Linked DNA regions of Tautonia marina. The protein of the gene in region 2 interacts with the protein of the main gene of each other region in a pairwise test. Links are inferred from orthologs where the notes say so. Each region holds a gene or a part of one and is shown on either strand. Other genes may lie near its edges. The genes, in order: ligA and leuS.

Region 1 (3,203 bases), on a different replicon or contig from region 2:
TCTTTCCCAGTCTGATCGAATTCATTACCGGAGGGCCGGTCGTCGTTGCCGTCCTGGCCGGGCCGGAGGCCGTGTCGGTCGTTCGGGGGATGATGGGCAAGACCAGTGGCATCGAGGCTGCTCCCGGCACCATCCGTGGTGATTTTTCGGTGAGCAAGCAGAACAACCTGATCCACGGCAGCGATAGCGCCGAGTCGGCCGATCGTGAGATCGCCCTCTGGTTTACGCCCCAGGAACTGCTCGCCTATGACCTCGCTGGTCAGCACTGGGTCAGCGAGGCCTGATCGATTTTGAAGCGTTGAGGCATTGCATGATGAGGGAGGCCGCCTCCGTCGTATTCGGAAGCGGCCGCCAATAGAACACCTCTCTCGCCCTCAGGGACTTCTGACGGGCGCTTCCCCGGAGGGGCGATCACGCATGGCGACCGACGAAGTTGTCCAAGCCGTGAATGAGTTGCGCCGAGAGATCGAGAAACATAATCGTCTCTACTATGTCGAGGCGACCCCGATCATCAGTGATCGGGAATATGACCGGTTGCTCAAGCAACTTGAAGATCTTGAAGCGGCTCATCCGGAGCTGATCACCCCCGACAGTCCCACGCAACGCGTCGGTGGTGAGCCGATCACCGCGTTTGAGACCATTCGGCATGCTGTGCCGATGCTCTCAATTGAGAATACCTATACGCTTGACGAAATTCGAGAGTGGGACCGCCGGGTTCGGAAGGGATTGACCGACGGTGAGACGATTCGGTACGTCGTTGAGCTGAAAGTTGATGGGGTCGCCGTCTCGCTCCGATACGAATCGGGAACCCTGGTTCTCGGCGCCACGCGCGGTGACGGTGAACGAGGCGATGACATCACCTCCAACCTGAGAACCGTCCGGGGAGTTCCCCTGACGCTCCTCGACGATCCTCCTGCATTACTGGAGGTTCGGGGCGAGGTCTATATGACGAACTCCGAACTGGCCCGGCTCAACGAAGGTCGAAAGGCCGAGGGGCTCTTGCCCTTTGCCAATCCTCGCAACGCCACGGCAGGCTCGTTGAAGCTGCTCGATCCAAAGCTTTGCGGTCGTCGTCGGCTCCTGTTTGTCGCGCATGGGCTGGGAGACGTGCGCGGAATCGATGCGCCCTCATACAGCGAGATCCTGATTTTGAGTCGCCAGTGGGGTGTTCCCGTCAGCCCTCACAACGCGGTCTTCGAGGAGATCGAGGAAGTCATTCAACACGCGATCGCCTGGGAAACCCGGCGCCATGACCTCGATTTCCAGATCGACGGTCTGGTGATCAAGGTAGACGACCTCGCCCAACGTGCCCGACTTGGGACTCGTTCCAAGAGCCCCCGATGGGTCATCGCATATAAATATGAAGCCGAGCAGGCGATTACGAGGATTCTTGGCATCACCGTTCAGGTGGGCAAGACCGGCAAGCTGACCCCCGTGGCTGAGCTGGAGCCGGTCCCCTTGGCCGGCACGGTCGTCAAGCGAGCAAGCTTGCACAATCCGGACGAGATCGAGCGCAAGGGGGTTCGGATCGGCGATACGGTGGTGATTCAGAAAGCCGGAGAGATTATTCCGCAGGTGGTCCGTGTCGAAGTGGATGCTCGGGATGGATCGGAACAGCCCTACACGTTTCCTGATCACTGCCCGAGCTGCCAGGCCCCCATCGAACGGGCTCCGGGGGAGGTTGATGCGCGTTGCACCAATCCCCCCTCGAAATGCCCTGCGCAGCTTAAGGAGTGGATTCACTGGTTTGCCCACCGAGACGCGATGGATGTTGATGGTCTGGGGGAGAAACTCATCGACCAACTCGTGGATCGAGGACTCGTCCGGTCGCTCGGTGATCTCTATCGGCTCGACGAACAGACCCTTGCCGGGCTCGACCGCATGGGGAAAAAATCGGCCGCCAATCTCGTCCAGAACCTCGAACAGAGCAAACACCGAACCCTCGACCGCTTCTTGACGGCCCTGACGATTCGTCACGTCGGGACCCGGATCGCCGAAATTCTTGCTCTCCGCTTCCGGTCGATCCATGCGGTTCGGTCGGCCTCTCTGGAGGAACTGGAGGCCGTTCCCGAGGTCGGGAACGTGGTTGCCGCCAGCGTTCGACACTTTTTCGATGATCCGACCCATCAGGCACTCGTTGACGACCTGCTCGACGCGGGAGTGGTTCCCGAACCGCTCCCGGAACCTCAGGGAACCGAGGGGCTCCCTCTTGCCGGCAAGACGGTGGTGATCACCGGCACGCTTCCGAGGCGATCACGAGCCGAGGCGGAAGCCCTGGTCAAGCGGGCCGGTGGAAAAGTCACCGGCTCGGTTTCCAAGAATACCTCGTACCTGATCGCCGGGGCTGATCCCGGCAGTAAGCTTGAAAAGGCCCGACATCTGGGAATCCCGATTCTTGATGAGGACGAACTCGATCGAATGGCGGCAGGAATCTGACGGCTGAGTTCCAGGGACCACTTACGGACCAAGATGGACCTTGCCCTCGATTTTTTGAAAGTTTTCCTTGCCTCTCTGCCGTTTGAGGGATTAGAACGTGACGGATGAATGATCAATCGGTGGATCGCTACGGAGTGGTCGACCCATCCTATCTGCGCTTCTTGATTTTGGTAAGTGTTGCGTGAGAAGTCGTGTTGGGCGTTCTCCCTGTTCGAGAAGCGTTGAGAGCGGGTCAGCGATCGCAGCTTCGCAAAGGAGCCACGTGGCCTCGAGGCGTTGGATTCTGGGCCGCCATGGTCGTCGGGAAGCTTTGGGCCTTCCCTCGAAGACAGAGAACGCTGCATCATCGGTGAGGCAGACACCGGATGTCGACTCAACACATCAAGCCCGAGATGAGGCCAGGAGAGCGACCGGCGATGCCGCAGGTCGTTGATCCTCAGTTGTTACGACTCATCCAGGATCATCCGCACGGGATCCTGGTCGTGGCAAGTGATTCGGGACGGATCGTTCATGCCAATGCCGCCGCTCGTTTCCTCCTTCGAGACGATCCAGAAGCTGCAATCGATGGAGACCTGCTCGGGATCCCGGTGCTCAGTGGACAGAGCGTGCTGGTCGAAGCCGGTCCGCCCACACGTCGTCGATTGCGAATGAAGGTTGAACAGGTGTCCTGGGCCGGTCGGAAAGAGCAATTCATCACGCTTCGAGAAGTCCGATCCGTTCAACGCATCCGCCGTCGCGGCGTCACTCCTGCGGGGCCCGATCGAGCG
Region 2 (3,740 bases):
CAAATTCTGGCGGATGTGCGGGCCGAGGCGGAACGGCCGAGGGGGCCGATCGAGTAGGGGAGGCTCCGCCCCTCGATCCCGATCCTTGATGGGAAATCGGGGATTGATTGGTTTGAAGAGGTTGGAAGGAAGGGCAAGGCTGAGAGGCGACCGCGCGGACCCCTCACGCCGGCCCTCTCCCCGCTCGCGGGGAGAGGGGGAAGGGGGCGGCGAAGGGATCAACCGCCGGAGACGACGAAGTTGACGAGCTTGCCGGGAACGACGATAGCCTTGCGGATCGTCTTGCCTTCGAGGAGGGAGGCGATCCGAGCGTCAGCGCGGGCGAGGGATTCGAGGGCGTCCTTGTCGGCCTGGACGGGGACGACGAGGCGGGCCTTGATCTTGCCGTTGATCTGGACGGGGATCTCAACCTCGTTGTCGACGAGCAAGGCGGGGTCGAAGGTGGGCCAGGGCTCGTAGGAGAGCGTCTGGTCGTGGCCGAGGATCTGCCAGAGTTCCTCGCCGAGATGAGGGGCCATCGGAGCGAGCAAAAGGGTGAACGTCTCCATCGCGGCCTTCGGGCGAACGTCGCGGCTGGTGAAGACGTTGACAAACTCCATGAGCTTGCTGATGGCGGTGTTGAAGCGCATGGCTTCGAGGTCGTCGGTCACGCCGGAAACGGTGCGGGCGACGACTTTCGCAGCCTCGGGGTCGAGCGGCACGTCCTGGACCTGAGAGGCGAGCTGGATGTCGTCGGATTTGTCATCGACGATCATCCGCCAGGCGCGGCCGAGGAAGCGGTAAACGCCCTCGACCCCCTTCATGCTCCAGGGCTTGGTGGCTTCAAGCGGACCCATGAACATTTCATAGAGTCGGAGGCTGTCGGCGCCGTAGTCGGCGATGACCTCGTCGGGGTTGATGACGTTGCCGCGGCTCTTAGACATCTTGTGGGCGCGGGCATCGACGCGGATGGAATCGTCATCGGCGAGAACGAAGCTGTCTCCCTTTTTGGTGACGCGGTCCTCTGGCAGCTTGATGGGAACGACGGGGCGAAGGGTGTCGCCGTCCTGGGCAACGTGGCCGCCGTCGATCTCGGAAACGACCGACGTCGAGAACGTCCGGCCGGATTCGTCCTGAAAGGCGGTGTACTCGGTCTCGCCGAGGATCATTCCCTGGTTGACGAGGCGCTGAAACGGCTCGGCGGTGGAAACGAGGCCGCGATCGAACAGGACCTTGTGCCAGAAGCGGGAGTAGAGCAGGTGCAGGACCGCGTGCTCGGCGCCGCCGACGTAGAGATCGACAGGCATCCAGTAGCGCTCTTTCTCGGGGTCCCAGGGGCGATCGGAATTCTTCGGGTCGATGTAGCGGAGGTAGTACCAGCACGACCCGGCCCACTGGGGCATGGTGTTGGTTTCGCGGAGATAGGCGTCGGAATAGTTCACCCAGTCGGTTGCCTTAGCGAGGGGGGGCTCGGGCTTGCCGCTGGTGGACGGCTTGAAGTCGTCCATCTCAGGGAGGCGGACGGGGAGATCGGCCTCGGGGACGGGGCGGGGGCGCTCGTCGCGGTCGAGGAGGATGGGGAACGGTTCTCCCCAGTAGCGCTGTCGGCTGAAGAGCCAGTCGCGGAGCTTGTAGTTGATGGTTTTACGACCGAGGCCGACCGATTCGAGCCAGCGGGTTATGGTGGCCTTGGCGGTCTCGGTCCCCTTGCCGTCGAGGGTGATCTCGGGATTCCTGGAGTTAACGGCCTCTCCATTCCCGGAATAAGCCTGGTCAAATCTGCAGAAGGCCCCAGGATCACTCAAATAAGACGTTTTTATGTCTGCAATGAGATTTGTAGAGCCTTTAGGGGCGTTCTGGTAGAGCCATTCGTCGGGCGGCATGACTACCGGACTAATTGGCAAGTTGAAGACTTTAGCGAATTCCATATCGCGTTCGTCGTGGGCCGGAACGGCCATGATGGCGCCGGTGCCGTAGCCCATCAAGACATAATCCGCAATCCAGACGGGCACGGGCTCGCCGTTGGCGGGGTTGACGGCGAAGCCGCCGGTGAAGACGCCGGTCTTGGTCTTGGCCAGGTCGGTGCGGTCGAGGTCGCTCTTGGCGGCGGCCTGCTGACGGTACTGGGCGACGGCGTCGGCTTGCTGGGGGGTGGTGAGGCGATCGACGAGCGGGTGCTCGGGGGCGAGGACCATGTAGGTCGCGCCGAAGAGGGTGTCGGGGCGGGTCGTATAGACGCGGATCACGTCGTCGGGGGCGGATTCGGGCCATCCCGAGGACAGTCGGGCCTGCCGCCAGTTGTCGAAGTCGCCGCCGCGCTTGATCTTGAAGTCGACCTCGGCCCCCTCGGAACGGCCGACCCAGTTGCGCTGCATGTCCTTGATGGCGCGGGGCCAATCGACGATGTCGAGATCCTCGATGAGTCGGTCGCCATAGGCGGTAATGCGAAGCATCCACTGCTTCAGCGGCATGCGGACGACGGGGTGATTGCCGCGCTCGGACTTGCCGTCGATGACCTCTTCATTGGCAAGCACGGTGCCAAGGGCGGGGCACCAGTTGACGGGAACCTCGGCGCGGTAGGCGAGGCGTTTGGAATCGCGGTAGGCATCAGGGTCGGCGCAACCGTCGGGGAGGGGAAGCTCGGCGATGGGGCGTCCCTTGCCGACGCGGGAGCGGCCTTCGGGGTCGGTCCAGGAGAAGTCGGGGTCGTACCAGGTGTCGTAAAGCTGGAGGAAGATCCACTGGGTCCACTTGTAGTAGTCGGGGTCGGTGGTATCGACCTCTCGGGACCAGTCGTAGGAGAAGCCGAGAGCCTTGATCTGGCGTCGGAAGGTGTCGATATTTTTCTGGGTGGTAATGCGGGGGTGGGTGCCGGTCTGGATGGCGTACTGCTCGGCGGGCAGGCCGAAGGCGTCCCAGCCCATGGGGTGCAGGACGTTGAAGCCTCGCATGCGCTTGAAGCGGCAGAGGATGTCGGTGGCGGTGTACCCCTCGGGATGGCCGACGTGCAAGCCGGCGCCGGAGGGGTAGGGGAACATGTCGAGGATGTAGAGCTTCGGCTGATCGGGGACGAGGTCGGCGACGCGGAACGTTTCGTGCGCGTCCCAGAAGGCTTGCCACTTCGTCTCAATGCGCTGGGGGTGGTAGGCCGGCATCGACCGCGGTCTCCTGAGCGATCTGATCGGAAAAAAAGTTCGGCCGGGGTCGCGTTCCGCGGGATGCGCGGGTCGGGCCGATTGTTCGGGCGGGGGGTCGTGATCGAATCCAATAGCATACCGCCCGGAGGGGTTTGAAACCAGCGCGGCGGGGCGAGATCGATCGGGCTGGAGGGGATGTGTCGATTGTACCGGGCAGAGCGTGGAAGGATTTGCAAGAGTTACACGGGGCGTCGGTCGAGTCTGGCGGGGGACTTGAGGGTTTTTCGAGAAATCTCGGGGGGTCGATCGGCCCGTCGTCCCGACGGCGTGTAGACTTGAGACGAATTCGAGGAGCGTGCCCCGCCGGCTTCTGGCCGATTGGCTTCGCTCGGCACCGCCCTTGCTTCAGCACCTTTTGCACTTCACACCGCGGTACAAATCGAAATTCTTGATTGGAGGTCACGATCATGGACGCGCGATGGCAGAGGCTCCGAACGAGTCGCCTGACCCGTCTGATGGTGTTCGGTCTGGCGGTTGGAATGGTCACGATGGTCGGCTGCCGACATCGCCGATCAAGCTATCGGCCCACGTTTCTCAATTCCGAGCCCGTGCTGGTCGAACCGG

The links.
Region 1: the proteins of leuS (region 2) and ligA interact in binary tests that used the Escherichia coli proteins (3 or more experiments, as listed by UniProt). The link is inferred for Tautonia marina from one-to-one orthologs.

Annotation. Positions count from the first base shown.
Region 1 is NZ_WEZF01000044.1:6,332-9,534, forward strand. Bases 43-2,926 are described here. They hold ligA (NAD-dependent DNA ligase LigA), read left to right. Parts: upstream 43-417; coding sequence 418-2,436; downstream 2,437-2,926. Other genes in these bases: ndk (nucleoside-diphosphate kinase), read left to right, coding at 43-284; GA615_RS26960 (hybrid sensor histidine kinase/response regulator), read left to right, coding at 2,802-2,926. Outside these bases: more of ndk, read left to right, coding at 1-42; more of GA615_RS26960, read left to right, coding at 2,927-3,203. UniProt on the Escherichia coli protein: DNA ligase that catalyzes the formation of phosphodiester linkages between 5'-phosphoryl and 3'-hydroxyl groups in double-stranded DNA using NAD as a coenzyme and as the energy source for the reaction.
Region 2 is NZ_WEZF01000029.1:81,031-84,770, reverse strand. What follows is about bases 19-3,439. They hold leuS (leucine--tRNA ligase), read right to left. Parts: upstream 3,135-3,439; coding sequence 219-3,134; downstream 19-218. Other genes in these bases: GA615_RS25235 (GDP-mannose 4,6-dehydratase), read left to right, coding at 19-57. Outside these bases: more of GA615_RS25235, read left to right, coding at 1-18; GA615_RS25225 (peptidoglycan recognition protein family protein), read left to right, coding at 3,584-3,740.